Regions from separate parts of the Pokkaliibacter sp. CJK22405 genome, predicted to be linked through region 3. Evidence: predicted binding sites of a transcription regulator. Region 3 holds the regulator's gene; each other region holds the start of a gene.

Region 1 (7,807 bases), on a different contig from region 3:
GGCGCGCATTTTCGTCGCTGGGGTTTTGCAGAGGAACAGCTGCGTGAGCAGGACTGGGACAGCAGCGTCGCACTTGATAATGGCCTGAAGATACATGTGCTGCCGGCGCGGCATTTCTCGGGTCGCCTGTTTGATCGGAACCAGAGCCTGTGGGTCAGCTATGCGCTGGAAACGCCGAGCCGTCGTATTTATTTCAGCGGCGACAGTGGTTACGGCAGCCACTTCAAGCGCATTGGCGATCAGTACGGCCCCTTTGATCTGGTGATGCTGGATTCTGGTCAGTACAACCAGCAATGGCGCTATGTGCACATGATGCCGGAAGATTCCGTACAGGCGGCGGATGATCTTCGCGCCAAAGCCTATATGCCTGCCCATGTGGGCAGGTTTTCTCTGGCCTTTCATTCCTGGGCGGATCCTTTCCAGCGCGTGACAAGCGCCAGTGCGAATCATCCGTGGCAGTTGGTCACGCCGGAAATGGGCAGCGTGATGGCGCTGGATAACCCGGTGGGTGCCAGCCAGCAATGGTGGCTGACCGGTAACCAGGAAAGTCTTTAGCGATAAGCCAGTAACAGCAGAATGATGATAAACAGCCCAAGCGACAGGCCTTTCCAGAACAGTAGCGGACGGCTTTCCAGTAAAGGGCGATGGCGTTGCAGCAGGGCAGGATCGGGCTTGCGCAAATCCTGAATAAATTCGGAAAGCACGCGCTGGCGTTTGTCCGGGTTTGGCTGCAGCGCCTTTCGAAGGACATCATCCACCCAGAGTGGAATCGACCTTTCAGGGTCCAGCACGGACTGATAACGCAGCCGTTTTTGCGCAGCCCTTGTGGTTGCTCGGGCGATATCCGGGCCGTAGGGCAAGCGGCCACTCAGCATCTGATAGGTGATGGCAGCGAGGGAATAAAGATCCGCCCGCTCATCGGCATAGTCACCAATAAAATATTCCGGCGCGCTGTACTGAGCGGTGCCAAGTATTGGCTGGGAGGCCGTGTCACGCGCCAGCTCCGCCACACCGGCGATGCGTACCGAGCCAAAGTCGATAATCTTGACGTTGCCGCTGGCATCAATCATCACGTTATGAGGGCGTAAGTCCTGATGCAGCATTTCCTGCCGGTGCAGCGCCTGTAACCCCCGCGCAATCTGCTCAACGATGCGCCGCACTGTTTCAAGTTCAGGCGTTGGGTTATCCAGCATCCACTGGTGCAGCGACTGGCCTTCGATGTATTCAAAAGTGGTGTAGAGCGCAGTGGGCGTGCGATCCGGGTGAGCAGGCTTAAGCAGGTGCGGATTATCGACCCGCCGCGCCACCCATTCCTCAATCAGAAAGCGTTCCAGATAGTCCGGGTCGCCGCGTAAATCAACAGAGGGCAGCTTGAGGACAACCTTGTCACCGCTCGCATCATCGGTTGCCAGAAATACGTGACTGCGGCTGCTGGCGTGCAGTTCGCGCTGCACGGTATAGCCATCAAACGGCATGCGTGAGCGCAGCTCCGGGGCAAAGGGCAGTTGGGCCAGCTGTTGGTTCAGATCACTCACCCCATGTTCGGGCAGGGCATCAATACGCACAATCTGAATGCTGAGGTTGTCATCACTGCCGGCCTCAAGTGCGGCATTAATAACTGCCTGCGCGGCAAGGTCGAGATTATCGGCATGTTCACGGATGTGCTCCCTGATGAGCGTGGTGCTGACGAACTCATACACGCCATCGGTCATCAGAATAAAACAGTCGTGCAGGTCCAGCTCACATTGGCCATAGTCCATATCCAGACTGGCATGAATCCCCAGCGCCTTGCTCAGATAGCTTTTTTCCGGGCTCGACCAAAGCCGGTGCTCCTGTGTCAGTGGCTCCAGCGCGTTGCCGCTTAAGCGCAGCAAACGCGCATCACCGATATGAAAGAAGTGCGCGCTGCGGCCTTTGAGCACCAGTGCGGTAAAGGTACAGACGTAGCCTTTATCGAGGTTGTAGCGGCCCTCACTCTGGCGCGTCTGGGAGAAGAGCCAGGAATTGGCCGCCTGAATCACCCGCTGGCCAGCGCTTTTAACCGACCAGGATTCCGGCGTTGCGAAGTAGTCCTGTAGAAAACTGGTGACGGCCACTTCGCTGGCGATCTGGCTGACATCGCTGCTGCTGATGCCGTCGGCCAGAGCCAGTGCGATGCCTTTACTTGCCACCAGATGAGGCGCAGGCACTACAGCTCCGTGAAAGTCCTGATTTACGGGCTTGGTGCCTTTATCCGTCACCTGACCGAGCGAAATACGCAAGCCCGGCACAGAAGCCCGGCTCTGGCGAGTCGGGCTGTCCGGCATTATCGGGCGCTCAGTTATCGGATCTGCTGAGTGCATGGTGGCATCAGGCGCCGATGCGAACGGAGCTGGACGCGGCTTCTTTCGAGGGCGCAGGAGTTGTCGCTGCGGCAGGGCGGTTTTTCAGCGCACGCTCAGGGCTGGTGCGCACATGGGTGTAATACAGCGGCAGGCCGACGAGTACAAAACCTCCCACGAGATTTCCCAGCGCAGTGGGGATTTCGTTCCAGATGATGTACTGGGCAAAGGTGAAGTCGCCGCCCATGATCATGGAGAAGGGGAACAGGAACATGTTCACGATGGAGTGCTCAAAGCCCATGAAGAAGAACAGCATGATGGGCATCCACATGGCCGCCATTTTGCCGCTGGCGGAGGTGGAGATCATCGCGCCGACCACTCCCATGGACACCATCCAGTTGCAGAGCATGCCGCGGATAAAAATGGTGAACCAGCCATCCACTCCGTGAGCGGCATAGCCAAGGGTTCGGGACTCACCAATCTTGGCGACTTTGGCCGCCAGCTCGCCTCCATCGGTGTTGTAGCCATAGGTCAGAATAAAGGAAATCATAAAAGCGACGGTCAGGGCACCAGCGAAGTTGCCAATAAACACCAGACCCCAGTTGCGCAGCACCTGACTGATATTCACACCGGGACGCTTATCCAGCAGGGCCAGTGGCACCAGCGTGAAGACCCCGGTCAGCAGGTCAAACTTCATCAGATAGAGCATGATAAAGCCGACAGGAAACAGGATGGCACCGGTCAGTGGCGAGCCGGTTTTGGTTGCGACAGTGATAGCAAAAACAGCAGCCAGCGCCAGAATGGCTCCGGCCATAAAGGCACGAATCAGGGTGTCCTTGGCTGACATATAAACCTTGGCTTCGCCCTGATCGACCATTTTGGTCACAAACTCGCTCGGTTCTAAGTAAGACATTGTCATTGCCTCTCAATCATTAGTGATCAAATGCCGGTGCCGAAAACGAAAAAAGCCCTGAGCGCTGCAACCGTTTAGCTGCAGTGCTCAGGGCTTCTTTACCCAAACCAGCACATTGTTGTTGGAGCAAACACTCGCCATTGAGCGTCTGATCTGTCATCAGATTAGCAAGGGATGTGCCATTTTCTTCCTTATTTATAAATCAATCACTTAGCAATCGCTGAAGGTTTTCGCCGTGCTTCGTTGTCCATTTCTGGTGCAGCGGGGCGTCAATTGCGACGCTCAAGTTCACTTGATGGGCGCACTTCCTTCGACTGAACTAGCCTTAAGGTGTAAGTCAACGACCGGAAAAGCCGGGTTTACAGGATTTGAGCGCTAAAATTAACCAGTTGGTTGATTTTTTGCTTGTGAAGTTCTGACCCTGTACAGATTCAATAAGGATGACGAATGGAGACGCTGAATATTGTCATTGCGGGCGCCGGAATGGGTGGACTGACCATGGCACTGGCGCTCAGGCGCGCTGGACATCAGGTACGCATTTTTGAGCGGACTCGTGAGCTTGCACCCATTGGTGCCGCGATTTCTATCTGGTCTAACGGTGTGCGAGTCCTCAACGCGCTGGGGCTTAAGGACAAGCTGGATGCGATCAGTGGCGACATGCAGCAGATGAGTTACTACGACAAGAGCGGCAAGGTCCTGACGGATTTCAGCCTGGAGCCGTTGTATGCGCAGGTTAAAGAGCGGGCGCATCCGGTCGCGCGGGCGTTGCTGCAGGATATGTTGCTGGAGGCGGTCGGGTCAGACACCGTGACTCTGGGAGTGAGCTGCGAGCAGGTCGAAGAACACAGCGAGGGCGTGACGATTACCCTGAGTTCTGGCGAGAAAATCGCCGCAGATCTTCTTGTCGCCGCCGATGGCACCCATTCACAGCTGCGAAATTATGTCGTCGGGCAAACTATTCAGCGTGAGTATCGCGGCTATGTGAACTGGAATGGCCGGGTGAGGATTGCGCCGGATCTGGCCAATGCCCATGAGTGGCGCCAGTTTGTCGGCGATCACAAGCGTTGTTCACTCATGCCGATGGGCAATGATGAGTTCTATTTTTTCTTTGACGTGCCACTGCCTGCTGGCACCGAGAATGACCGGTCCCAGTATCGGCAGGAGCTAAGCCAGCACTTTGCCGGTTGGGCTGAGCCGGTGCAGCGGCTGATCGAGCGGCTGGACCCCGCGCGCATGGCGCGAGTGGAGATTCATGACGTGACACCTCTTGGCAGCCTGCATCGGGGAAGGGTTGTGCTCATTGGCGATGCCGCTCATGCCATGACACCGGACCTGGGGCAGGGCGGTTGTCAGGCGATGGAGGATGCCTGGGTGCTCACCGAATGCCTGAAAACCTCGGGTTCACTGATTTCTGCCCTGAATGCCTATGATGCCCGGCGGGTTGAACGCGTCGGTGACATTGTGCTTCGGGCTCGCAAGCGCTGTGATATTACGCACGGCACGGAGCCTGAAAAAACCCGGCAGTGGTACGACGAGTTGGCGAATGAATCCGGCGCCAATATTCTGGCGGGCCTGAAACAGACCGTCGATGGCTGCCCGTTACCCTAGCGTCAACCTCACCCTTGTGATGCGAAGAGCCATAAGCTACAAACAGCCCTAAGTCTTATCTTCGCGACATAAGGAAGCAAAACGTGCCGGAATCCAATGCTGTACTGGAATCACTGGTGAGCCAGCTGGCGGATGTACTCATCAACAAGCAACAGCAAGTGGCCACGGCAGAGTCCTGTACGGGCGGTGGCCTTGCGACGGCGTTTACGGCACTCCCCGGCAGTTCGCGCTGGTTTGGTTTTGGTTGGGTCACCTACGCCAATCAGGCCAAGATTCAGATGCTTGGCGTCCAGCCAGAGAGTCTGCAGGCGGCGGGGGCGGTGAGCCGGATCGTCGTCGAGGAAATGGCACAGGGCGCCTGTACGCGAAGTGCGGCACATTTCTCTGCTGCTATTAGTGGTATTGCAGGCCCTGATGGTGGCTCTGAGGAGAAGCCCGTCGGTACGGTCTGGATTGCCTGGTCCACACCGCTACAGACATGGTCAGCCCGTTTTCTCTTCCCCGGTAACCGTAATGAGGTGCGTGAGGCTGCAGCCATTGCGGCTGCGGAAGGCTTGTTGGCACTGGCGTCGCAAGCCATTTTAAGCCGCTCGGCTTTTCGAAAGCTCCCCCCGCAGGTCTTTAACGGCCACTGATTCCCACAATATTTTCCCTGTCAGTTTTTCCTGTCTTGGGGTTGCGTAAACTCAAATCTGTGGAATAATGCTGATCATATATACAGTATTTTTCCTTTGCGAGGTTGGAATGAACGAGAACAAACAGCGAGCTCTCACAGCTGCTCTTGGCCAGATCGAGCGTCAGTTTGGTAAAGGCGCCATCATGCGTATGGGCGATCAGCCCCGTGAAGCCATTCCTGCTGTTTCTTCCGGTTCCCTGAGCCTGGATATCGCCCTGGGAATCGGCGGTTTGCCATATGGCCGTATCGTTGAGATCTATGGCCCCGAAAGCTCCGGTAAAACTACGTTGACGCTGTCGGTGGTTGCTCAGGCACAACGTCAGGGTAAAACCTGTGCCTTTATCGATGCTGAGCACGCTCTTGATCCTATTTATGCGGAAAAGCTGGGCGTTAACGTGGATGACCTGCTGGTTTCTCAGCCAGACACCGGCGAGCAGGCACTGGAAATTGCCGACATGCTGGTTCGTTCCAACGCGGTTGATGTCATCATTATTGACTCCGTGGCGGCGCTGGTACCGAAAGCGGAAATCGAAGGTGAAATGGGTGACACTCACGTCGGTCTGCAGGCACGTCTGATGTCCCAGGCGCTGCGTAAAATCACCGGTAACATCAAGAATGCCAACTGTCTGGTGGTCTTCATCAACCAGATCCGTATGAAAATCGGCGTCATGTTCGGTAACCCTGAAACCACGACCGGTGGTAATGCGCTGAAGTTCTATTCCTCTGTTCGTCTGGATATTCGTCGTACAGGTTCTATTAAGCAGGGCGATGAAGTCGTGGGTAACGAAACCCGTGTGAAGGTGGTGAAAAACAAGGTTTCGCCTCCTTTCCGTCAGGCAGACTTCCAGATCATGTACGGCAAGGGTATCTACCGTATGGGCGAAGTGGTTGATCTGGGTGTGGCTCAGGGGCTGGTTGAAAAATCCGGTGCCTGGTATGCCTATCAGGGCAACAAGATTGGTCAGGGTAAGGCCAATGCCTGTAAATTCCTGGAAGATAACCCGGCCATTGCAGAAGAAATCGAAACTGAACTGCGCAATCGTCTGCTGAGCTCTCCGGTAGTGAAAGCAGAAGCTGAGCTTGAAACCGCAGAAGACTAATGCTCAAGACGGTCTCTCTCTGGGATAAGGCTTTGAGCTTGCTGACCCGGCGTGATTATGGTCGCGCCGAGTTGGCAAAACGGCTTGAGCAGCTTCGCCAGAAGCAGTTGCTGGATGAACACAAAGCGGCTCAGTCTGGTGATGAGCCGATGTTTTCCGGTGCGGATGCTGAAGTGTTTAAAGCTCAGGCCCGGGATGAAGTCGAAGCGATAATTCTGCGTTTGCTGGATTACGGTTATTTAAACGATGAGCGAGTCTCCGCGACTTTGGTGCGTCAGGGTGTTGCCAAAGGGCAGGGGCCACGACGTATCTCCGCTGAACTGAAGTACAAGTCACTGAACCCTACTGCGCTCAATGACGTTGAAGACGACGTTGACTGGATGCAACAGGCGCGCGAAGTTCGTACCCGGCGCTTTGGTGAGGCTTTGCCGGAAACGCCTAAAGAGAAGGCACGGCAACTGCGCTTTTTACTCTATCGTGGTTTTTCGCAATCTCAGGCGATGGCGGCGATGCAAGTCAATGAGTGGGAGAGCTGAGCCTCTTCCTCTGCTACCTCTTTTCATATCACGCTTCTTTAACTCTTCACTTCTCACTTCGCTGTTTTGCCTCGAACTTTGGCCAAAACCTCAACAAGGATTCGGGCTGTTTTTCCTCGTACAGGCAGATATACTAGCCCGCAATAACTTGTCCAGCGGTTCAGAGTTGTCGCGCTTTGCACGAGGGCAATCAACTTCGCTGGTATACAGCGACCTCATCCCCAATTAGGCAGGTATATGAAGAGCGCAGAAATTCGCCAAGCCTTTCTTGATTACTTCAAGCGTCAAGGTCACGAGATTGTTCCCAGCAGTTCTCTGATCCCCGCCAATGATCCAACGCTGCTATTCACCAACTCCGGTATGGTGCAGTTCAAGGATGTCTTCCTTGGCACAGATCCACGCAGCTATTCCCGAGCGACCACCTCGCAGCGTTGCGTACGTGCAGGCGGTAAGCACAATGACCTTGAAAACGTAGGCTACACTGCGCGTCACCACACCTTCTTTGAAATGCTGGGTAACTTCAGCTTTGGTGATTACTTCAAACAGGACGCTATCCGTTTTGCCTGGGAGTTTCTGACTTCCGGCGACTGGATGGGCCTGCCTAAGGACAAACTCTGGGTGACGGTTTACGCCACCGATGACGAAGCCTTCGA
Region 2 (7,807 bases), on a different contig from region 3:
ACCATCGCTGATAACATTGTTAGTACTACAGCCGCACCAAATGCAGTGGCGGCAGGACCTGCCTCAATCCGCGCGACAGCGCCCAGATTTACCAATGCAGCCAGCAGGGCAATAACAAAAATATCCAGCATGGACCACTTGCCGATAAATTCGATCAAACGGTACATCTGGGTACAGCGTTTAGGACTCAGCTCTCCGCCAAACTGCGCGCGAATCAGTAAAATAGCCAGTCCCGCAACTTTTAATAGCGGCACAACAACACTGGCGACAAAGACGACTACCGCTATCCCAAGCGCTCCATGATGAGCAAGCGTCAGCACGCCTCCCATGATCGTGCTGGGTGTATCCACACCCAGCTGTGATACACGCATGATGGGATAAATATTGGCAGGAATCAGGCACAGCATTGCGGTAAGCAACAAAGCCCAACTTGCCGAGAGTGAACCAGGCTGGCGCGAATGAAGCGTACTTCCACATCGTGGGCAGTGATAGTGCTCGCTTCCCTCACCCGGCTGGCAAAGCTGGTGACAGAGATGACAGGAAATCAGCCCCATACTTTTGGCAGTCTGATAGCTCATTCACCGGCTTCCTTCACAAACGCAACATCCTCATTCGAACTGCGGCGTCGAGTTTTCTGAGTATCGAGCTGCTCCCAGACTTCGTGCGGATCCAGACTCAACATCATTGTAAGCAACATAAGCAGCATGCCTACAAATGCATAAAGCCCAAACCCCAGTGTGACAGAAGCCATATCCAGCAGCTTCACCATCGCCACAAGAATGCCGATGAGGTAAACCTCTAACATTCCCCATCCCCTAAGCACATGCCACCATCGGAACAACATAATGGTCAATGTTCCGGCTCTCTCAAGCAGCGCAATGCCGAGTACAAAAATGAGCAGACTGATCTCAAGGAAAGGCACGACGATGCTACACGCCGCGACCAGAAAAGCTGTCCACCAGTACTGTTCCTGAACAAGCTCAATAACTGCCTCTATAAGAGTCACACTACTATTTAAGCCCAGCACGTCGAGCTGTATCAGCGGTAAAGAAACAGTAGGTATAAAAAAACAGAATGCCGCGATCGCCAAGGCAAGGCTGCGTTGTATCGTACCTTCCCGATGCGCAAAAAGATGACCCCCGCAACGCGGACAGTAAGCATCCTGCCGATGTTTCATAGCGATCATCGGGAATACCGCATCACACTCATGACATGCAATCCAGCGCTCGGCAGGCTGAGCACCCTCGCTCTCGGAATTCAGGCTTTCAGGGGCGGGAGAAGACATCAACATTCTCGTAGGTAGCGGCTAAGAACTTACAGGACATAGAGTCAATGGCAGCGATGGCGATGATCCGCACCATCAGAACAGAGCCCTGCACTAGGCTCACTTAATCCTGCAACTTATATAAGGTAACAACCTTCATAAGAAAACCGGTTTGTTGGTATAACGGTTATATAAATTATCGTGAAGCCAGCGCCCAAGCATTTCAAACAAAAGCACCATCGGCTCACCCTCAAAAAAAGCCATTTTGCCTGATCCGGATCTCGAAAACAGAATCAAGACATTTCGATTCAAAAACCGCTACGTTACCCCGGCAACTGTAACAAACACTTCGAACTCCGTGCCCAATACCGCACCTCAACTGCAACCTTTCTGAAACACCTTATAAAGCTATTGAGCTTTTATTTGAGAGCCATGAAAGAGCACAAATTATTCACTCTTGCACTACAACGCCTCCTGATAGTGAAGAATAGTAAAAGCCGACCAAACAGTCAGAAAAAAACGACCTGCAAGTGCATCATCACAGTGCATTCCTCTGTTACCTGCGTGCCCACTTTTGTTACCTGAAGCGATCTGCTTAAAACAGAGAGGGAAAATAGTCAATGCCAAGATTAAGCAACTAATGAATCCCATTAGTCCTACTAAAACGCTCTCAAGTAGATACTTTTAGCGACACGATCGACGATTTCAGACCATTCAGTAACAAATTCGCAAGAAATTTTGTATTTATTTCGACCAAATACAAAAACAGGCACGCCGTTTGCTTAATAGGACATCGAGCCATTAATTGGCATTTTTGAAACCAGTGATAGACCGAGGACACGTTAAGATGAAAAAAATCGGTTCTGTAGCTGCCGCTGCAGCAGTCGCGCTGACTTTCTCTGTTCAGAGCCACGCAGGCACCCTGGACAATGTTAAAGCCAACGGTGTAGTTAATTGTGGTGTTAGCACAGGTTTGCCCGGCTTCTCCAACCCTGACGACAAAGGTAACTGGCAGGGTCTGGATGTTGACGTTTGTCGTGCTGTTGCAGCCGCTGCCCTCGGCGATGCCAGCAAAGTTAAATACGTTCCTCTGAACGCTAAAGAGCGTTTCACTGCACTGCAGTCAGGTGAAGTAGACGTACTGTCTCGTAACACTACCTGGACTATCAGCCGTGATACTTCTCTGGGTCTGAACTTCGCCGGCGTTAACTACTACGACGGTCAGGGCTTCCTGGTTAAGAAATCTCTGGGTGTTAGCAGCGCTCTGGAACTGGACGGTGCTACCTTCTGTATCCAGGCCGGTACGACTACCGAGCTGAACCTGGCTGACTACTTCCGTCTGAACAACATGACTTATCAGCCTGTTGTATTCGACAACTCTGACCAGACAGTTCAGGGCTTCGAAGCAGGTCGTTGTGACGTTCTGACGTCTGACCAGTCTCAGCTGTACGCACTGCGTATCAAACTGGCTGATCCTACCTCTGCTCAGGTTCTGCCTGAAGTTATCTCTAAAGAGCCTCTGGGACCTGTCGTACGTCAGGGCGATGACCAGTGGTTCAACCTGGTTAAATGGTCTTACTTCGCAACCGTTGATGCAGAAGAGCTGGGTCTGACCTCTCAGAACATCGACCAGATGAAAGACAGCGATGATCCTAACATCAAGCGTTTCGTTGGTGGCGAAGGCGACTTCGGTAAAGACCTGGGCGTAAGCAGCGACTGGGCTTACCAGATCGTTAAGCAGGTTGGTAACTACGGTGAAATGTTTGATCGCAACGTAGGTTCCGGCTCTCCGCTGGGTATCGCACGCGGCCTGAACGCTCTGTGGAGCAAAGGCGGCCTGCAGTACGCACCTCCTATGCGTTAATTGCTACCTCCCTTCTTAAGGGATAGGTAAGCAAATTAATTGGGCATGACTTCGGTCATGCCCTTTTAAATACCGGGTCATCGAAATGATGCACCCACTGCCAGAATCGAACTCCATATACGCCGGCATCACCATACCAACATTATAAGGATGCTGACGTAGCGAGATGGCATGTGATTAGGCCACTGGCCTAGTTTTAATGATTTTTTCCTGTCAGGAGGTTCGCGAATGTCGTCTGAAGCCAACAAGCCTCAGGCCACCGCCAGCACCATGCCTAGTAACAAGCCGCCGTTCTGGAATGATCCAGAAAAGCGTGCCCTGTTGTTCCAGGCGTTGCTGATCCTGGTTGTCGGTTTGGGTATCTGGGCTATCGTTAGCAATACCCTAAGCAACCTGGAGCAACGTGGTATCACTACCGGTTTCGGTTTTTTTCATGAAACTGCCGGTTTCGGTATTCTACAGTCTTTGATTCCTTATACAGAGACTGATACGTACGGCCGTACGTTCTTTGTCGGTTTGCTCAATACCTTGCTGGTTTCAGTAATCGGTATTGTTTTTGCGACTATTCTTGGCTTCCTGTTGGGTGTTGCCCGCTTGTCCAAGAACTGGCTGATTTCAAAAATCGCGCTGGTGTACATCGAAGTTTTCCGTAACATTCCTCTGTTGCTGCAAATCTTCTTCTGGTACTTCGCCGTTCTGCGCGCCCTACCCTCAGCGCGTCAGTCACTCTCCTTTGGCGATGCTTTCTTCTTAAACGTTCGTGGTTTTTATGTTCCTCGTCCTGTTTTCGAGAACGGCAGCTTAGGAATTCTGATTGCTTTGGTAATTGGTGTTGTTGCTACTGTATTCCTGAGCATTTGGTCTAAAAAACGTCAGGATCAAACTGGTCAGACCTTCCCAATGTTCTTCGCTGGCCTTGGTCTGGTTGTCGGTTTACCCGTATTGGCTTTCTTTGTCACTGGCATGCCTGTCAGCCTGGATATGCCTGAGCTTAAAGGCTTCAACTTCCGCGGTGGCGTAACCATCATTCCTGAGTTTCTGGCTCTGGTTGTTGCTCTTAGCATTTACACTGCAGCATTTATTGGTGAGATCGTTCGCTCTGGTATCCAGTCCGTTAATCACGGTCAGACTGAAGCAGCGAGCGCCTTAGGTCTTTCTAATGGCAAAACACTGAAGCTGGTTATCATTCCTCAGGCAATGCGTGTGATTATTCCACCACTGACCAGCCAATACCTGAACCTGACCAAAAACTCCTCACTGGCTACCGCTATTGGTTATCCTGACTTGGTATCTGTATTTGCCGGTACCACGCTGAACCAGACCGGCCAAGCTATCGAGATTATTGCAATTACCATGGCAGTTTACCTGACCATCAGCCTTGCAATCTCGACCTTCATGAACTGGTATAACAACCGCATGGCACTGGTGGAGCGTTAATATGGAAAAGTTTCAGCCTCTCCCCAGTCAACCTGCACCTTCTTCGAGCACAGGTCTTGTTGGCTGGCTTCGTAAGAATTTGTTTTCCGGTCCAATTAACTCGATTGTCTCTATCATCGCGATCTACTTCGTAGTCTCTGCGCTGATTCCGGCAATCCAGTGGACCTTCATTGATGCTGACTGGTTCGGCAGTGACCGTAACGCCTGTACTTCAGGTGGTGCGTGCTGGGTGTTTATCACCTCTCGCCTGGACCAGTTCATCTATGGCTTCTACCCGGAGCAGCTTTACTGGCGTGTCGATACGACCTTCCTGCTGCTGGCTGCACTCTTTGCCTGGCTGATGATTCCTAATCTGCCGCAGAAAGTGTGGGTAGCTGCTTTCACTATCTTCATCTTCCCCATCATTGCTTTCTTCCTGCTGCATGGTGGCGCGTTTGGTCTTGAAGAAGTGCCCACTCACCAGTGGGGCGGTCTGATCCTGACGCTGGTTATCGCCATCGTTGGTATCGCAGCGGCCATGCCAATCGGTATCTTGCTGGCATTAGGTCGTCGTTCAGAGATGCCTATCATCAAGAGCTTCTGCGTTGTCTTCATCGAAGTATGGCGTGGTGTACCGCTGATCACTGTGCTCTTTATGGCATCGGTCATGCTGCCTCTGTTCGTACCTGCGGAATATCATTTCGATAAACTGCTGCGTGCACTGATTGGTATCGCCCTCTTCCAGTCTGCCTATATTGCCGAAGTGGTTCGTGGTGGTCTTCAGGCTATCCCCAAGGGACAGTACGAAGCTGCTGATGCACTGGGTCTGACATACTGGAAAGCCATGATCCTCATCATTCTGCCTCAGGCACTGAAATTGATGATCCCTGGCATCGTCAACACCTTCATCGCGCTGTTCAAAGACACCAGTTTGGTTCTGATCATCGGTCTTTTCGATATCCTGGCAATTGTCCAGGCGGCATTGACCGACCCGAAATGGCTGGGTTTTGCGACCGAGGGTTATGTCTTTGTGGCATTGGTCTTCTGGGTATTCTGCTTCGGCATGTCTCGTTACAGCCAGCACCTGGAAAACAAACTGCACACCGGCCACAAACGCTGATCGTTGACCGTATCGATTTTTGGAGAGTTTAAAATGAGTCAGTCCAACGCCGAATCAAAGTACATGATTCAGCTGAAGAACATGAACAAGTGGTACGGTAACTTTCACGTACTGAAGAACGTTAACCTGGACGTTAAGCGCGGCGAGCGTATCGTTATCTGTGGTCCTTCCGGCTCCGGTAAGTCCACAACCATTCGTTGCATCAACCGTCTTGAAGAGCACCACCAGGGTGAGATCATCGTTAACGGTGTACCTCTAACCAATAACCTCAAGAACATTGAAGCGATCCGCAGTGAAGTAGGCATGGTGTTCCAGCACTTCAACCTCTTCCCTCACCTGACCGTTCTTGAGAACTGCTGCCTGGCGCCTATCTGGGTTAAGAAAAAGCCCCGCAAGGAAGCCGAGCAGCTGGCAATGCATTACCTTGAGCGAGTAAAGATCCCGGATCAGGCCCATAAATATCCTGGTCAGCTTTCCGGTGGTCAGCAGCAGCGTGTTGCGATTGCTCGCTCCTTGTGCATGGAACCCACGGTTATGCTGTTTGATGAGCCAACTTCCGCACTTGACCCTGAAATGGTTAAGGAAGTTCTGGATACCATGATCGGCCTGGCTGAGACGGGTATGACCATGCTGTGCGTGACTCACGAGATGGGCTTTGCCAAATCCGTGGCTGACCGCGTTATCTTCATGGATGGCGGCCAGATCGTTGAAGAAAACGAACCAAACGAGTTCTTCAACAACCCACGCAACGAGCGTACTCAGCTGTTCCTGAGCCAGATCCTGAATCACTAATTCAGATTCTGCTCAAACATAAAAGGCGATCCAGTGATCGCCTTTTTTTATACCTGCACATATCAAAGCAGCTGCACATCGCAGCCCATCTTGCCTACCGCACTGCGGTAATCAGTACATTTCTCGGGCTGAGTTCCCGCGGACAAAATACTTCAATATCGACCTTCATACCTGCTTCACTAAGTACCAAAGCCCGGTCCGCAATCAGAAAAATCTCCAATGGCCGCCGGAATAAATGACGCACCAGCTCTTCTTGGCGGATATGAAGAAAACGCTCCCGCGCCTGCTGAAGCCATAGTTCATCATCCACGCCATCCGGGACCGTAAAGCCATGCCATTTGGCTTGCTGGCGAAGATAATCTTTAAAATGCTCAGGGAGTTGTCCGTAAGATAAGCTGGGCGATGGCTTATATGCATCATCACCCGTTAACGCTTGCCGGCAAAGATCAGCAGCCAAGCGCCAGATGGCCAGGTGTTCGCGCTGAGCTCTCACCTGCCCTGGCGCAGTGACTGTCTCCTGAACGGCCAGTCGCAATGACTCCCGGTCAAGCGACAAGGCATTGGCTCGAATGGTTTCTTTGCCCTGTCGGGATAGCGGCTGATAAGTCTCTGCTTGAATACGATGATAGCAACAGGGAGCCATACTGACTGATAGCTGCTCAGTTACTGCTTTTGAAATCAGCTCTGTGTGAAGGTCGCCACACGCATGAAGTGCCATGACATGCGGCACTCTGGCATCACACCAGGGTGACTGGAATGGCTTTAACACGTCGGCACAAGTGAACTGAACGTTCAACGACTGCTTTTGCGCTAACAGCTCCCCCTGCTTGCATAATGCGGCATCCCACTCCACTGAGCGCACGGGCTTATCCGTCAACCGGGACATTAGCCTTCCCAAATGTCCCTTACCCGCACACCATTCCACCAGTAAGTCGGCTGTCTGAGCGTACGGCATGACCGAGGAGGCGAAATACTGAATTTGCAGCCACTTCCGACCATTAATGTGTGCGCCCCAGACCTCAGGATGAAGCGATAGCTCAGCACTCACAGGAAGCGTTATTAATGATTGAATCTCAGCAAGGGGCAAAAAAGGCTGAAGCTCTGTAACGTCCAACAAGGCGTCCGGATTCTGCTCATAATAAGCCAGCCTTTCTTCAGATAGAGCACGAATCCACTGAAGCAATTGTGGATGCCGTGCTGTCCACTCCGGCACACCATAAAATGGGATTGGTCGCCATAACGCCTCATGGGTTGATAACAGTTTCCCCAACGCTGAAATATCAGGTATTGCCATTAAAAAATACTACTCAATCAATGTCTGAATTAATGCGCTAAGCCGAATCATACCGCA
Region 3 (7,807 bases):
ATGCCCGCAACCATGGCCAGGGCCTGGAGGTGTGACTCATGGGCTTCTTCAGGTGCCAACAGTACAAAGATGATATCCACAGGCTGGCCATCTCTGGCATCAAAGTCCACCGGGGATTCCAGATGGATCAGCGCAGCGGTCACTTCTTCACATTGAGACAGGCGGCAGTGAGGGATGGCAATACCACCACCTAGGCCAGTACTGCCAAGTCGCTCACGTCCAATAAGTCCATTGAAGATATCGTCGGTGTCGATATCCGTGAGATGTTCTGCGAGCAGGCCGGCAGCCTGCTCGAGAACGCGCTTTTTGCTTGACCAGGGTGCACCGGTCAGGGTGCAGCTCTGGCTTAGGATTTGGTCAAGTTGCATAAAGACGTTAGCGTACCATTGCACCCTGGCTACGAGCCTGGTGCTTCTCTTTGTGTTTGAGGAGCTGACGATCGAGCTTGTCCATCAGACCGTCGACGGCGGCATACATGTCGATATTTTCATTACTGGCGTGGAGGTCGGCGCCTGCCACATGAACTGTGGCTTCTGCAATCTGACGCTGCTTCTCGACGTTCAGGGTCACCTGAACACTGGTGATCGAGTCGGCGTGACGCTCAAGTTTCTGCATTTTATTTTTTACAAAGTCAGTCAGGGCAGGAGTTAATTCCAGCTGATGGCCTGTGATGTTTATTTGCATATGACTCTCCTGATTTGCCAGTGATTGTTCGCTGGTTAGATTTCACTATAGCCAATCCAAGACTGGGCTCGTCAAATCTATTTAGCGCCAAATCGTTTCCTTTTCAGACCAGCCGCTTACGTTCATTCGATGGAGCAATTGCCATCGCTTCACGATACTTGGCGACGGTTCTTCGCGCGACATTAATTCCCTGATCGCCCAGCAGGGTTGCCAATTTGGCATCGCTCAGAGGCTTGCGCGGTGGCTCATCGGCAATCAACTTCTTGATCATTGCCCGAATCGCCGTGGAAGAGGCTTCTCCGCCATCGGCAGTGCCAACATGGCTGGAGAAAAAGTACTTCAATTCAAAGACACCACGAGGGGTGTGCATAAATTTTTGCGTCGTGACACGGCTGATGGTGGATTCATGCATTTCGACGGCCTGGGCGATATCTGCCAGAACCATTGGGCGCATGGCTTCCTCGCCTTCCTCAAAAAAGTCGAGCTGGAACTCCACAATCTTGGTAGCGACTTTCAGCAGGGTGTCATTACGGCTTTGCAAACTTTTGATAAACCAGCGTGCTTCCTGTAGCTGATTTTTCAGATAGGTGTTATCCGCGCTGTTGTCCGCACGCTTGATCATGCTGGCATAGCTGTTATTCACCTTCAGGCGCGGCATCGCTTCCTGATTCAGCTCGATAGTCCACTGACCCTCTTTTTTCGCCACCACCACATCAGGTACAACGTATTCTGATTCGCCTGCATTAATGCTGGCGCCGGGGCGGGGGTTAAGGCTCTGGATCAGGTGTATGACGGCTGTCAGCTGTTCTTCAGAGAGGCGGGTGCGACGCATCAGCGTTGCATAGTCGCGGGTGCCGAGCAGGTTCAGGTGCTGGGCAATGATGTCCATGGCTTCCTGACGCCAGGGCGTGGTGGTCGCCAGTTGCTTGAGCTGGATGGTCAGGCACTCGGCAAGATCGCGTGCTGCGACGCCCGCCGGATCCAGCTGCTGCAGGTGATGAAGCACCATCACCATCTCATCCATTTCCACCGGATCTTCTTCATCCAGATCATCAAGACTTTCAAGCAACTCTTCCAGAGGAGAGGTCAGGTAGCCTTCTGCGTTAATGCTGTCGACCAGGGTGAAGGCAATGGTGCGATCACGATCGCTGAGTGGCATCAGGTTGAGCTGCCACTCCAGATGGTCCTGCAGGGATTCGCCAGCAGTGGCTCGTGACTCAAAGTCATAGCCATCGTCACCATCCCCGCTGGAGGATGAGGCAGGCAGTGTGGAATAGGTATCTTCCCAAGAGCTGTCTACGGACAGTTCATCGGGAATGTCATCAGACCACTGGCTGTCAGTGTCGACTGCGCCGTCCTGCTCATTCTGTGAGGTGTCCCGGGTTTCCTGATTGTGCGCGGTTTCATAGCGTTCTTCAGGTACGGGAGTATCAAACTCTTCTTCAACATCCAACAGGGGATTACCATCCAGTGCTTCCTGAATTTCCTGCTGAAGATCCAATGTGGAAAGCTGCAGTAAGCGGATGGCTTGCTGCAGTTGCGGGGTCATGGTCAGCTGCTGACCGATTTTTAACTGTAAAGAGGGCTTCATATTTGGCTACGAAGATACTTCCGACTCAGTAATTATGGATGGCTTAGGCCATTCGAATGGGTCAATAGCGAAAATTTTCACCAAGGTACACCTGACGAACCTGCTCATGTTGCAGAATCGTCTCGGCATCGCCCTCAGCGAGAATGTGCCCGTCACTTACAATGTAGGCGTGATCACAAATCGCGAGTGTCTCACGCACGTTGTGGTCGGTGATCAGTACACCGATGCCACGCTCTTTCAAATGGCGAATGATCTGCTGAATATCCGTGACCGAGATCGGGTCAACACCGGCAAAAGGCTCGTCCAGCAAAATAAAATCCGGATCCATGGCCAGCGCGCGGGCAATCTCCACACGACGGCGTTCGCCCCCGGATAAACTCATGCCCAGACTATCCTTAATGTGGGAGATGTGAAACTCCTGCATTAAGGACTCCGCCGTTTTCTTGCGGGCATCCTGATCAAGATCTTTTCGGGTTTCAAGGATCGCCATCAGGTTTTTCTCAACGCTTAACTTGCGAAAAACGGAGGCTTCCTGAGGCAGATAGCCGATGCCCGCACGGGCGCGGCCATGAACTGGCAGTGGGGTTAAGTCCTGATCATCACGGCGGACTTCGCCCTTATCCGCGGCGACCAGACCGACAATCATATAAAAGCAGGTGGTTTTGCCCGCGCCGTTGGGACCAAGTAAGCCAACGATCTGGCCTTGGCTCACGGAGAGGGAGACGTCCTTGACTACCTGACGGCCCTTATAGGCTTTAGCCAGGTGGCGTGCTTGCAGGGTGCTACTCATTCAGTTGTCTTTTGTTTCGGGTGCAAAATCATTTCAACGCGGCCGCTACCGGCATTTGAGCTTTTGCCACCACTGGCATTCACGGTGCGTTGGGTAATGTCATAGATGATCTTGTCACCTGTGAAGGTATCTTTTGCCTGAGTCAGTTTGGCATTTTCCTGGGCAGTGATTGTTTCTTTGCTCAGGTCATAATCCAGTGTCTGGCCATAGGCATGAGTCAGGGGCTCGTTAGGAGAGGGCAGCTGCTGATAATGCGCAGGCTTGCCAAAGGCTTTCGCACGAGTCAGTTCACCGTTGACGAGGTACAGCACGACTTTATCGGCTTCAATCTCGAGTGTGCCTTGAGTGAGTTTCACTTTACCGGTGTATGTCACTGTCCCTTTCGCATCATCCAGCGCAGCATTATCAGACAAGATCCGGACCGGCTTATTACGATCTTCCGGCAGTGCCTGAGCAACGACGGGCAGCAATAGTGCAAGAGATAAAGATACTTTAGCGAGCAGGTTCATAGAGCGTTTCTACCTGGGACAATAAATCTACATGTTTGCTTTGAAGATCAGCTTGCATGCCTACAGCCGTTGTCTTTCCTGTCCCTCGGGTGATGACGACTTCCTGATCGGTGTGCGCACGTTCGGTATGAGGGTCCAAATACAGCCAGGGCGTCTCCAGTGTGATATCCGCCTGACCTTCTGAAGACTGCCGGATATTCACATTATGCTCAAGCTCTATATGGTCATCGTTATCGAACTGCTGTGCAGTATCAGATGTAGCAAACCACTGTCCATTGGCTTGTACAGAATTCACTTTGGGCGAAACAATGACGCTGACACCCTTGCTCTTGAAATGATCCAGTCGCGGAGCGCTCATGGTGGAAGCCAGCTGGCCATTGGTATTGAAGCGCTCGGTATGAGTATCAATGGCATAGCTGTCAGCAGTTTCACCATCCAGCTTTTGTAAGGTCAGCACCGGCTGATCGGGGTCGCGAAGATCATAGCGGATCAGGGCAACGCCAATCAGTACAAAGGCCAGAAACAGTATAGTCTTGTTTTTCCAGGACATGTTTCAGTGCGTCCTCACCTTACCAGTACTCAAGTTTCGATGGTCAGTCTGCAGCGAGATAGGGTGCCAGGCAGCTATCCAACTGATCCTGTGCGGCCAGAATAAGCTCGCAAAGCTCACGTACCGCGCCTTCTCCACCTGCTCGAGAGCAGCAGAAGTGTGCGTGCTCAAGCAGTGCGGGTGCAGCATTCGGAACTGTCACGCCAAGCCCAACCCGGGTAATCAGTGGCAGATCAGGCCAGTCATCGCCGATGTAGGCGATTTCTTCCATCTCGATGTGGTGTTCCTGACGCAGTTCTTCAAGCGCATTCAGCTTGTCTTCGCGGCCCTGAAACAGGAAGTGGATACCAAGATCTCGCGCGCGTTTAGCGACCAGTGTGGTACGTCGACCGGTAATAATGGCGGTTTTGAGGCCTGCTTTGTGCAGCATTTTAATGCCGTGGCCATCCAGAGAGTTGAAGGCTTTGAGTTCGTAACCTTCCTCAGAAAAAAACAGGCGACCATCGGTGAGAACACCGTCAACGTCCATGATCAGCATTTTGATAGCACGGGCGCGGTTGTGCAGTTCTTGCGGATTCAGTGCCATGTCAGACAACTCCTGCCTTGATCAGATCATGCATATGTAGGATGCCAACGGGACGTTCTTCATCAACCACAACCAGTGCAGTGATGGATACCTCTTCCATGATGTTGAGCGCTTCGGCGGCGAGAATGTCGCCTTCGATGGTTTTGCAACGTCGGGTCATCACTCGGTCAATGGTCAGGCTGTGCAGATCCAGTTGCTGATCCAGCGCACGGCGCAAGTCACCATCGGTGAAAATCCCGAGCAGCTTGCCATCGTCATCCGTCACCGTAGTAAGACCGAGCCCCTTGCGGGTGATCTCCATCAAAGCATCGCGAAGCAGTGTTGAGGGCGAAACGCGAGGCAGTTCGGCATCCTTGTGCATGAGATCGCGAGCACGCAATAACAGACGGCGACCCAAACTGCCGCCCGGGTGCGAAAAGGCGAAGTCTTCTGCCGTAAAACCACGCGCTTCCAACAGCGCAATGGCCAGAGCATCGCCCATCGCCAGTGTCATGGTGGTGCTGGTGGTCGGCGCCAGGCCCAAGGGGCATGCTTCAGGCATTTCAGGTAAGGAAATATGCACTTCCGAAGCTTTTGCCAGAGACGAGTTGGCATTGCCGGTCATGCTGATCAAAGGCGCACGCAAACGCTTGATCAACGGGATAAGTGACAGGACTTCAGAGGTTTCTCCGGAGTTGGACAGCGCGATCACAATATCCTGCGATGTGATCATTCCCATGTCGCCATGACTGGCTTCTGCCGGATGAACAAAGAAAGAGGGGGTGCCTGTGCTGGCAAAGGTGGCGGCCATTTTCTTGCCGACATGACCTGACTTGCCGATACCGAGCACAATCACGCGGCCACGGCACTGAAGCAGACGTTTGCACGCCTGGCTGAAACTATCAGTAAGGTAATCGCCCAGCGCCAGAATGGCATTGCCTTCTGTTTCAAGGGTGCGGCGGGCGCTGGAGAGAAAATCAAGCTGCTCGGTCATTGTTGCTGCTCGTCTGGGCAATATCGGGCCGCATCATAGCATCATTTTGGGGCGAGGGCGTGAAACAAGACTGTGACGAGGTCTTTCAATATCATCCTGCCGCCTGGCATTCGCAACATGGGAAAGTGCTCGCCTAATTAGAGTGCATCACACTGTATCTCAGGGGTTTTGATGGATGCCTGAGCAGGGGCATCGTGCTATTATCGCCGACTTTGTTAGCAGCTCATCGCCCAGCGAGGGATTCATGGATAAAGAGAAAGAAATTGTTCGCATTCGCGATCTGAGCTTCTTTCGTGGTGAGCGGGCCATTTATCGTGATGTCGATCTGGATATTCCCCGTGGAAAAATCACCGCCATTATGGGGCCGTCCGGAACGGGGAAAACGACGTTGCTGCGTCTTATCGGCGGTCAGCTTCGGCCCGATAAAGGCAGCATCGAGATTAATGGCCAGAATATCGCACAACTGCGTCGCAAGGCTCTGTTTGCGGTGCGTGCCAAAATGGGAATGCTGTTTCAGTCAGGGGCGCTGTTTTCTGATCTGAGTGTCTTTGAAAACGTGGCCTTCCCTTTGCGTGTTCATACCGACCTGCCTGAAAGCATGATCAGTGATCTGGTGTTGTTAAAATTGCAGGCGGTGGGCCTGCGTGGTGCTGCCAGTCTGATGCCTTCCGAACTATCCGGCGGCATGGCGCGTCGTGTGGCGCTGGCCAGAGCGATTGCCCTTGACCCGGAAATCGTCATGTACGATGAGCCGTTTGCCGGGCAGGACCCGATCGCAATGGGCGTTGTCGTAAAACTTATTAAAAGCCTCAACGAGGCACTCGGACATACCGCGATAGTGGTTTCTCATGACATTCAGGAAACCTTCAGCATTGCGGACTATGTCTATGTGATTGCCGACAGCCAAGTGCTGGCAAAAGGTACTCCACAACAATTGATGGAAACGCAGGAACCTCAGGTTAAACAGTTCATTCAGGGCTTGCCTGACGGTCCGGTTCCCTTCCATTATCCTGCGCCGTCACTGGCTGAGCAGTTCTTGTAAGGAAGCCTCGCTATGCTGGATCGTATTGCCGCATTAGGGCGGCACGTGCTTGGGGTCTTTGCTGTGCTGGGACGTGCTGGCATGATGCTGGCCCAGGCGCTGTTTGCTACGCCTGATTGGCGCACACAGTTCCCTTTACTGATTCGACAGCTCTATTTCGTGGGCGTGCTGTCGCTGATCATCATTGTCGTCTCTGGCCTGTTTATCGGTATGGTGCTGGGGCTTCAAGGCTACACCATTCTGGTCGACTACGGCTCTGAGCAGGCTGTTGGCCAAATGGTGGCGTTAACACTTACCCGCGAGCTGGCGCCGGTGGTTACGGCCTTGTTGTTTGCAGGACGTGCAGGTTCAGCGCTGACAGCGGAAATTGGTCTGATGAAAGCGACCGAGCAGCTGGCAAGCATGGAAATGATCGGTGTTGATCCGCTTCGTCGTATCGTCACTCCGCGTTTTTGGGCAGGCTTTATTTCGCTGCCGGTACTGACCGCTATTTTCAGTGTGGTGGGTATCTGGGGCGGTAGTCTGGTGAGTGTTGACTGGCTGGGAGTCGACAGTGGCTCGTTCTGGTCCAATATGCAGAACTCTGTCAGCTTCTCTCAGGATATTGTTAACGGCATGATCAAGTCCGTGGTTTTTGGCATGGTTGTGACCTGGATTGCTGTATTTCAGGGCATTGATCTGGTGCCCACTTCTGAAGGTATCAGCAAGGCGACCACCCGAACGGTTGTCTACGCATCCCTGGCCGTGCTGGGGCTGGATTTTGTGCTAACCGCACTGATGTTTGGAGATTTCTAGGATGAAAGTACGTGCTCTGGAAATGACGGTCGGCGCGATGATGCTGGCCGGTATTGCTGCACTTCTTGTGCTGGCACTGAAAGTCAGTGGCCTGACCTTTTCTGCCAGCGAGCCCACTTATACTGTGTATGCGCGTTTCGATAATATCGGCGGCCTGACGGTGCGTTCCAAGGTCACGATCGCAGGAGTGCTGATTGGTCGTGTTTCCGATATCCAGCTGGATCCGAAAACCATGCGTGCCAAGGTCTCAATGGAGATCAATAAAAGTGTGAACTATCTGAGTACGG
Region 4 (7,807 bases), on a different contig from region 3:
AAGCTGATCTGCCTTGGCGGCCCCGCTATGCTGATTGGTCTGGGCGGCGGTGCGGCGTCTTCCATGGCTTCCGGCTCCAGTGCTGAAGATCTGGATTTTGCGTCTGTGCAGCGTGATAACGCCGAGATGGAGCGCCGCTGTCAGGAAGTTATCGACCAGTGCTGGCAGCGTGGTGATGCTAACCCCATTGCCTTTATCCACGATGTGGGCGCAGGCGGTCTGTCGAACGCCTTCCCTGAGCTGGTAAAAGACGGCGGCCGTGGTGGTAACTTTGAGCTGCGTCGCGTCAATAATGACGAGCCTGGCATGTCTCCACTGGAGATCTGGTGTAACGAGTCTCAGGAGCGCTATGTTATGGCGGTTTCTCCTGAAAATCTGGCTGTCTTCGAAGAGATCTGCCGTCGCGAACGCTGCCCTTATGCCATCGTGGGTGAAGCCACTGATGAGCAGCATCTGCGTGTGGGTGATGAGCTGTTTGAAAACAACCCCGTTGATCTGCCGATGAATGTGCTGTTTGGCAAACCGCCACGCATGCACCGCTCCATCGAGCGCAAGACTTTTGAGCGCCAGGCACTGCAGCTGGACGGTATTGAACTGTCGGAAGCGGCCAAGCGTGTTCTGCAACTGCCTGCGGTCGCCAGCAAAAGCTTCCTGATCACCATCGGTGACCGCACCATCACAGGTCTGGTTAATCGTGATCAGATGGTTGGCCCCTGGCAGGTGCCGGTTGCTGACTGCGCTGTGACCGCTTCTGCTTATGATGTTTACACCGGTGAAGCGATGGCAATGGGCGAGCGCACGCCGTTGGCCGTCATTGATGCACCTGCATCCGGTCGCATGGCGGTGGGCGAGGTGATTACTAACCTGGCTGCTGCGCGCATCGACAAACTGAGCGACATCAAGCTGTCGGCTAACTGGATGTGTGCCGCTGGCCACGCCGGTGAAGACGAAGCACTGTATGACACCGTTCATGCGGTGGGTATGGAGCTGTGCCCTGAGCTTGGCATCTGTATTCCTGTCGGTAAGGACTCCATGTCCATGCGTACCGTCTGGAAAGATGGCGATGAGCAAAAGAGCGTCACTGCGCCGCTGTCACTGGTCATCACAGGTGTTGCGCCTGTGGCGGATATTCGCCGTTCACTGACGCCGCAACTGCGTACCGACAAAGGCGAGACTTCCCTGATTCTGATTGATCTGGGTCAGCAGCGTCTTGGTGGTTCTGCACTGGCGCAGGTGTTTGATCAGGTCGGTAGCGAAGCGCCTAACGTTGATGATGCAGAGACTCTGAAAGGTTTCTTCGATGCGATTCAGACGCTGAATCAGGAAGATCGTCTGCTGGCATACCATGACCGTTCTGACGGTGGTCTGTTCGCGACGCTGGCAGAAATGGCCTTTGCCGGTCACGTTGGTGTTGATGTTGAGCTGTCTGCTGTTGTCACTGACAAAGGCATTCTGACTGCACTCTTCAACGAAGAGCTGGGCGCTGTGATTCAGGTGCGCAAGAGCGATGCGGATGCCGTGCTGCAGATTCTGTCTGCTCACGGTCTGGCAGAAGAAAGCCAGGTGATCGGCAGCCTGAATGATGATGACATGGTTCGCTTTACAGTTGACGGTGAAGAAGTGCTGGTCGACAGCCGTGAGGAATATCATCGCCTGTGGGCTGAAACCAGCTTCCGTATCCAGTCACTGCGTGACAACGCTGATTGTGCGCAGCAGGAGTTTGAACGTCTGCAGGATGAAAACGACCCCGGTCTGCATGTCGCGCTGAGCTATGACGTGAATGAAAACGTCAGTGCACCGATGATCGCCACAGGCGTTCGTCCTCGTGTGGCGGTACTGCGTGAGCAGGGCGTTAACGGTCATATCGAAATGGCCGCTGCCTTTGATCGTGCTGGCTTTGCCTCCGTTGACGTGCACATGAGCGATATTCTCTCAGGCCGCGTTTCCCTGAAAGACTTCAAAGGTCTGGTCGCCTGTGGTGGTTTCTCCTACGGTGACGTACTGGGCGCCGGTGAAGGCTGGGCGAAGTCGGTACTGTTTAACGCCATGGCGCGTGATGAGTTCGAAGGCTTCTTCCACCGCGAAGACAGCTTTGCCCTCGGCGTGTGTAACGGCTGCCAGATGATGTCCAACCTGCATTCGTTGATTCCAGGCGCCGCCAACTGGCCGCACTTTGTTCGTAACCAGTCTGAGCAGTTTGAAGCGCGTCTGGTCATGGTGGAAGTGCAGCAATCACCTTCTGTATTCCTGCAGGGAATGGCCGGTTCTCGCATGCCAATCGCGGTAGCGCATGGTGAAGGCTTTGCCGAATTCAAGCAAGGTGATCTGGCCTCATTGCAGGGTAAAGGTCACGTGGCGCTGCGTTATGTCGACAACTACGGTCGGCCGACAGAAATGTACCCGGCGAACCCGAACGGTTCACCAGAAGGTGTCACCGGCATCACTTCTGCAGATGGCCGCGTGACTATCATGATGCCGCACCCTGAGCGTGTATTCCGTGCTGCTCAGCATTCCTGGCGTCCTGATGACTGGCAGGAAGACGGTAGCTGGATCCGTATGTTCAGAAATGCGCGTGCCTGGGTGAACTAATCCGGATTTTCGCCAACATATAAGGTGGAGTAGCGCTGGCTGCTCCACCTTTTTTATTGCGCGGATAAAATTGCGTTTCTCAGAACAGAATTTTTTACCGGTTGGGCTTGAGACTCTGATTCCAGCCCATACTATAGCGCCGGACCAAAACAGATTGCGGGTAAGCAAGGAGATTGTGGCCGTGACTCCTGATCTGGTCTGGGTAGTCGTAAGTGATATTGGACAAGATGTGGTCTCTGATCATACTTAGCGGACTTGGATCTGTGAGTGGGTGTAGAGACGATGAGGGGGAAGCATGAGCACTTTTGGTTCCTTGCAGGCTCAGTTAGAGCGCCTGAAACAGGAAGGTAAGGGCGGCAAGTCAGAGAAACGTACAGGTCTTCGTACCTTCGTTCCTGTCTATGCACCTGCCAAGCCACAGGGCAAAGAGGAAGACGAAACCACCGATAGCGATACCGAGGATAACCTTGAAGGTTTCACTATGGGTGATGATGGTAGTGACTACGATGACGATGGCAATGTGATCGAGTCAGAAGAAGAGTCAGAAGATTCGGATTCGCAGCAGTATTAATGTGTGAATCAGGCTCTGGTGGGTGATCAGTACTCAGTAAAGCCGCAATAAAAAAAGGGGATGATAAGCATCCCCTTTTTTGTTTTCTGTTCTCAGGCTCAGAACCAGTCGGTCATGCGCTGGAACCAGGAACGGTCTTCTTCTTCGTTGCCGGATGCAGCCGGTGTCTCAACTGCAGGCTTGGCAGGCGCCTGAGTGTTGGCCTTCACTTCCGTCGAGAAGTCAGGCTTGGCATCAGACTTACGGAATACGCCGAAGGAGTACTTATCGATAATGCTGGTTTCATCCAGAATATTTTTGCTGTAGCCCGGGTAGTTCAGATCAAGAACATCCTGCGCTGACTTGGCCAGCTTTTCCTCACCCAGCGCATTGTAAGAAACGATCATCACCGCCAGTGCGTCAGAGACGGCAGGCGTTTCCTGAAAGTTCTCCACCACATAGCGACCACGGTTTGCCGCCGCCAGATAAGCGCCACGCTTAATGTAGTACTGGGCTACGTGGATTTCATAGCGGGCCAGACGGTTACGCAGATAGACCATGCGGTTTTTCGCATCGGAAGCGTAAGGGCTGTTGGGGTAGAGACGAACCAGTGTGGCGAAATCGTTGTAGGAGTCTTTCGCAGCACCGGGGTCACGCTCGGTTTCATCAGTGGGCAGGAAGCGGGAAATCAGACTCTGATCCTGCTCGAAGGCGGTGAGTCCGCGAACGTAGTAGGCGTAGTCGATATAGTTACTGTTGGGGTAAACACGGATGAAGCGATCCGCTGCTGCGCGGGTTTCGTCTTCCTTGCCATCCCGGTAGTAGGCGTAGATCAGTTCAAGCTGGGCCTGTTCGGAATAACGACCGAAGGGATAGCGTGCTTCGAGTTTTTCATACCAGTCAGCTGCCTGATCCCAGAGGGCGTCATCCAGTGCAGTGGTGGCCTTGTCGTACATCACCTGCTCAGAATAGTCTGGCTCTTTAGGTGCTAGGGCTGAGCAGCCTGCCAGGGCAGTTGCCATGGCGACAGCTAGCAGGAGTTTACCTTGTCGCATCAGGTTACCATTGCCGCGTTCAGTGACTTTGAGGCCGTTATTCTAGCGGGATTCCATCTGGTGTACAGTGCGCGAGCTGAATAAGGCCGAATAAGCAGCTATACTTGCCCCCTTTTCAGCGGCCCCTCCGACGGAGCAGGCCCGGTAATCAGGCAGGTTGAGTAAGCCAGATGAGTGAAACAATCAAGCACCGAGAGCAAGTGCCCGTCTCTTCGGGTGGAATGCGACTGGATCAGGTCGCGGCAGAGCTTTTCGGGGATTATTCCCGCTCCCGGTTGCAGGAATGGATCAAGGAAGGCGCGCTGCTCGTCGATGGCAAAACCTGCAAACCCCGCGAGAAGTTGCTCGGCGGTGAATGGCTGACGCTGGAGGCGATCCTGGAGGTTCAGGAGCGCTGGGAAGCCGAAGATATTCCGCTACCGATCATTTATGAAGACGAACATATTCTGGTACTCAACAAGCCCGCAGGTCTTGTGGTGCATCCGGCCGCTGGCCACAGCGAAGGTACGCTGCTGAATGCCTTGCTGCATCATGCGCCTGAGCTGGGGCATGTTCCGCGTGCCGGTATTGTTCACCGTCTGGATAAGGACACCACGGGTCTGATGGTGGTGGCAAAGACGCTGCAGGCCCAGACAGATCTGGTCGCGCAGCTGCAGGATCGCTCCATGGGGCGTGAGTATGAAGCCATTGTTCAGGGCGTGATGACCGGCGGCGGTGTCGTCGATGAGCCGATGGGGCGCCACAGCCGTCACCGTCAGAAAATGGCCGTCGTCGCTCAGGAAACCGGCAAGCATGCGGTAACCCATTACCGCGTGATCGAGAAATTCCGCGCTCATACTCATATTCGCTGCAAGCTGGAAACCGGCCGCACCCACCAGATTCGCGTGCATATGTCGCACATCCATTATCCGTTGGTGGGTGATCCGCTTTACGGTGGCCGTAACCGCCTTCCCAAGGGGTGCACAGAAGAGCTGCAGGATGCGTTGCGTCAGTTTCAGCGTCAGGCCCTCCATGCCAAGCGTCTTGAGTTGAGCCATCCGGCGACGGGTGAGTGGATGGAGTGGGAAATTGATTTGCCTGAGGATCTGATTCAGCTTCTTGATGTTCTGGATACTGACCGTATAGGTTTTGACCACTACGAATAAGCCGAAACTCATCGCAGAGAGAGCCGTGACATGTCCTACGTATTTCCCGACTGGCCTGCGCCAATCAATGTTCGCTCAGTCTGTACGACGCGTCTGGGAGGTGTCAGTCAGGCACCTTTCGACAGCTTTAATCTTGGCGATCATGTGGGTGATGACCCTCGCGCTGTGTTTGCCAACCGTGCTCAGCTTTGTGATGAGTTGCAGTTACCCTCCGAACCTTTCTGGCTTGAGCAGGTTCATGGTACGCAGGTGCTGGCACCCGGTCAGGTGAGATGCGGTGATGCCAGCATTTCCTGTGAAGCGGGTGAAGTCCTGAGCATTATGACCGCGGACTGTCTGCCGGTTTTGCTGTGTGATCAGGCTGGAACGGTGGTGGCGGGGGCTCATGCTGGCTGGCGCGGACTCTGTGAAGGCGTTCTGGAAAATACCGTCAGCGCCATGGAGTGCGATCCTGCCGAGATTATGGTCTGGCTAGGCCCGGCCATTGGCCCGAATGCCTTTGAAGTGGGTGATGAGGTCCGTGAAGCATTTGTCGCTCATGCGCCCATTGCGGGTCTTGCCTTTACGCTGGGCCGCGAGGCCGGGAAATGGATGGCGGATATCTATCTTCTGGCGCGCCAGCGACTGGAAGCGATGGGGATTACCGCCATTTATGGCGGTGAATACTGCACCCACACGCAGGAAGATCTGTTTTATTCCTACCGCCGTGATAAAACCACAGGCCGTATGGCCTCGCTGATCTGGATGGCTTCCTGACATCAGCGGTTGAAAGCGGCCTTTAGCAGGCCGCTTTTTTGTTCTCTTCTTCATTGCTCACCCATCTCTCTGCCACAGATCAGCGTGTTAATCAGGCTGGTAACTTCTCTTCAGGCTTTACCCTTTCTTTACAGTTCACTCTTTTTGTATCTGCTGATTGCCGGGCTGGCACGTAGCTTGCTCATACCCCTCAAAAGGTTTTGAGGTAGGCACCATGTCAATGGACAGAGCACTGTACCTGGCAATGTCAGGGGCAAAGCAGAATCTCTGGGCTCAGGCGATTCATACCAACAACTTGGCGAACGTTTCTACTGGCGGCTTCAAGAGCGATTTCGAGCAGGCGCGGGCGATGCAGGTCTTTGGTGAGACCTTTCCGTCCCGCGTGTACAGCATGACAGAGAACCCCGGCACGAACTTCGAGCAGGGTGCGTTGCAAGAGACTGGTCGTGACCTCGATGTGGCGGTGGATGGCTCCGGTTTTATTGCGGTTCAGCGCCCTGACGGTTCCGAGGCTTATACCCGCTCTGGCGATCTGCATATTGATCAAAACGGCATTTTGCGTACCGGCAAGGGGTTGCCGGTACTTGGCAATGGCGGGCCGATTGCCTTGCCACCGGCAACCAAAGTGACCATCGGCGGCGACGGTACTATTTCCGTTCAGGCGCAGGGTGATCAGCCGACGGATCTGGCGGATGTGGATCGTATCCGCATGGTCAACCCCGATATCCGTGATGTGGTTAAGGGTGAGGATGGCCTGTTCCAGCAGGAAAATGGCCAGCCTGCCGCCCCCGATGTGAATACGCGTATGGTGTCAGGGTTTCTTGAGGCCAGTAATGTGAATGCGGTCGAAGAGTTCACCAACATGCTGTCGATTTCCCGGCAGTACGAGCTCAACGTCAAGGTCATGCAGGCCGTTGATGAGAACGCGCAACAAGAAAATCAGCTTCTCCAGGTGAGTTAAGGAGTTAATCCATGTTGGCATCCCTCTGGATCGGCAAGACCGGTCTTAGCGCACAGGAGACCGCGCTCTCAACCATTTCGAATAACCTGGCGAACATCAGTACGACAGGTTTTAAGAAGGATCGTCCGAACTTTGAAGATCTGCTTTATCAGATCAAGCGTCAGCCAGGTGGACTGACCAGTGAGAACACCCGTTTGCCTTCAGGTTTGCAGATCGGTAGCGGTGTTCGGGTAGGCATCAACGAAAAGATCTTCACTCAGGGGGATCTGGAAACGACGGATAACTCGCTGGATGTGGCGATTAACGGCGATGGCTTCCTGCGGGTACTGCTGCCGGATGGCACCATTGGCTATACCCGTGACGGCAACCTGAGTCTGGATGCGGATGGCAACATCGTTAACCAGTCGGGCTATCCCATGGATCCGCAGATTAACGTCGCGGATGCAACGCAGATCACTATCAGTGGTGATGGCCAGGTTGAGGTGGTGATCAACGGCGATACGGCGAATCCACAGGTCGCCGGGCAGTTGCAGCTCACCACTTTTGTTAACCCGGCCGGTTTGCAGGACATGGGTGGCGATATCTACAAGGAAACGGTCGCCAGTGGCGCACCCAATGACGGCGTGCCTGGTGAGGATGGTCGTGGCACCCTGATTCAGGGCATGCTGGAGTCTTCCAACGTTAACGCGGCTGAAGAGCTGGTAAACCTGATCACCACTCAGCGCGCGTACGAGATGAACTCCAAGGCCAT

Evidence for each region. The regulator sigma-54, encoded in region 3, starts transcription at its own class of promoters, with help from an activator protein. The targets are predictions, from matches to a motif close to TGGCACNNNNNTTGCTNT.
Region 1: ACKC9G_RS17690 (formate/nitrite transporter family protein) is a predicted target of sigma-54. The motif match lies at 3,399-3,416, and genes of this name have one in related genera.
Region 2: ACKC9G_RS02080 (amino acid ABC transporter substrate-binding protein) is a predicted target of sigma-54. The motif match lies at 2,032-2,049, and genes of this name have one in related genera.
Region 4: flgF (flagellar basal-body rod protein FlgF) is a predicted target of sigma-54. The motif match lies at 6,262-6,279, and genes of this name have one in related genera.

Annotation. Positions count from the first base shown of each region.
Region 1 covers NZ_JBKKHQ010000028.1:4,274-12,080, reverse strand. Annotated here, with positions in the region: gene ACKC9G_RS17700 (MBL fold metallo-hydrolase) at 1-555, shown strand, start outside; gene ACKC9G_RS17695 (protein kinase domain-containing protein) at 552-2,306, opposite strand; gene ACKC9G_RS17690 (formate/nitrite transporter family protein) at 2,350-3,234, opposite strand; gene hpxO (FAD-dependent urate hydroxylase HpxO) at 3,682-4,842, shown strand; gene ACKC9G_RS17680 (CinA family protein) at 4,926-5,477, shown strand; gene recA (recombinase RecA) at 5,587-6,618, shown strand; gene ACKC9G_RS17670 (regulatory protein RecX) at 6,618-7,154, shown strand; gene alaS (alanine--tRNA ligase) at 7,392-7,807, shown strand, end outside.
Region 2 covers NZ_JBKKHQ010000001.1:455,522-463,328, forward strand. Annotated here, with positions in the region: gene ACKC9G_RS02070 (paraquat-inducible protein A) at 1-578, opposite strand, end outside; gene ACKC9G_RS02075 (paraquat-inducible protein A) at 575-1,285, opposite strand; gene ACKC9G_RS02080 (amino acid ABC transporter substrate-binding protein) at 2,112-3,128, shown strand; gene ACKC9G_RS02085 (amino acid ABC transporter permease) at 3,357-4,565, shown strand; gene ACKC9G_RS02090 (amino acid ABC transporter permease) at 4,567-5,664, shown strand; gene ACKC9G_RS02095 (amino acid ABC transporter ATP-binding protein) at 5,698-6,456, shown strand; gene ACKC9G_RS02100 (methyltransferase) at 6,551-7,750, opposite strand; gene ACKC9G_RS02105 (inositol monophosphatase family protein) at 7,798-7,807, opposite strand, start outside.
Region 3 covers NZ_JBKKHQ010000014.1:113,703-121,509, forward strand. Annotated here, with positions in the region: gene ptsN (PTS IIA-like nitrogen regulatory protein PtsN) at 1-368, opposite strand, end outside; gene hpf (ribosome hibernation-promoting factor, HPF/YfiA family) at 376-684, opposite strand; gene ACKC9G_RS10960 (RNA polymerase factor sigma-54) at 788-2,275, opposite strand; gene lptB (LPS export ABC transporter ATP-binding protein) at 2,337-3,065, opposite strand; gene lptA (lipopolysaccharide transport periplasmic protein LptA) at 3,062-3,574, opposite strand; gene lptC (LPS export ABC transporter periplasmic protein LptC) at 3,558-4,124, opposite strand; gene ACKC9G_RS10980 (KdsC family phosphatase) at 4,168-4,710, opposite strand; gene ACKC9G_RS10985 (KpsF/GutQ family sugar-phosphate isomerase) at 4,712-5,683, opposite strand; gene ACKC9G_RS10990 (ABC transporter ATP-binding protein) at 5,928-6,725, shown strand; gene mlaE (lipid asymmetry maintenance ABC transporter permease subunit MlaE) at 6,738-7,520, shown strand; gene mlaD (outer membrane lipid asymmetry maintenance protein MlaD) at 7,522-7,807, shown strand, end outside.
Region 4 covers NZ_JBKKHQ010000007.1:288,518-296,324, forward strand. Annotated here, with positions in the region: gene purL (phosphoribosylformylglycinamidine synthase) at 1-2,589, shown strand, start outside; gene ACKC9G_RS04480 (hypothetical protein) at 2,885-3,160, shown strand; gene ACKC9G_RS04485 (outer membrane protein assembly factor BamD) at 3,259-4,194, opposite strand; gene rluD (23S rRNA pseudouridine(1911/1915/1917) synthase RluD) at 4,365-5,339, shown strand; gene pgeF (peptidoglycan editing factor PgeF) at 5,370-6,095, shown strand; gene flgF (flagellar basal-body rod protein FlgF) at 6,316-7,056, shown strand; gene flgG (flagellar basal-body rod protein FlgG) at 7,068-7,807, shown strand, end outside.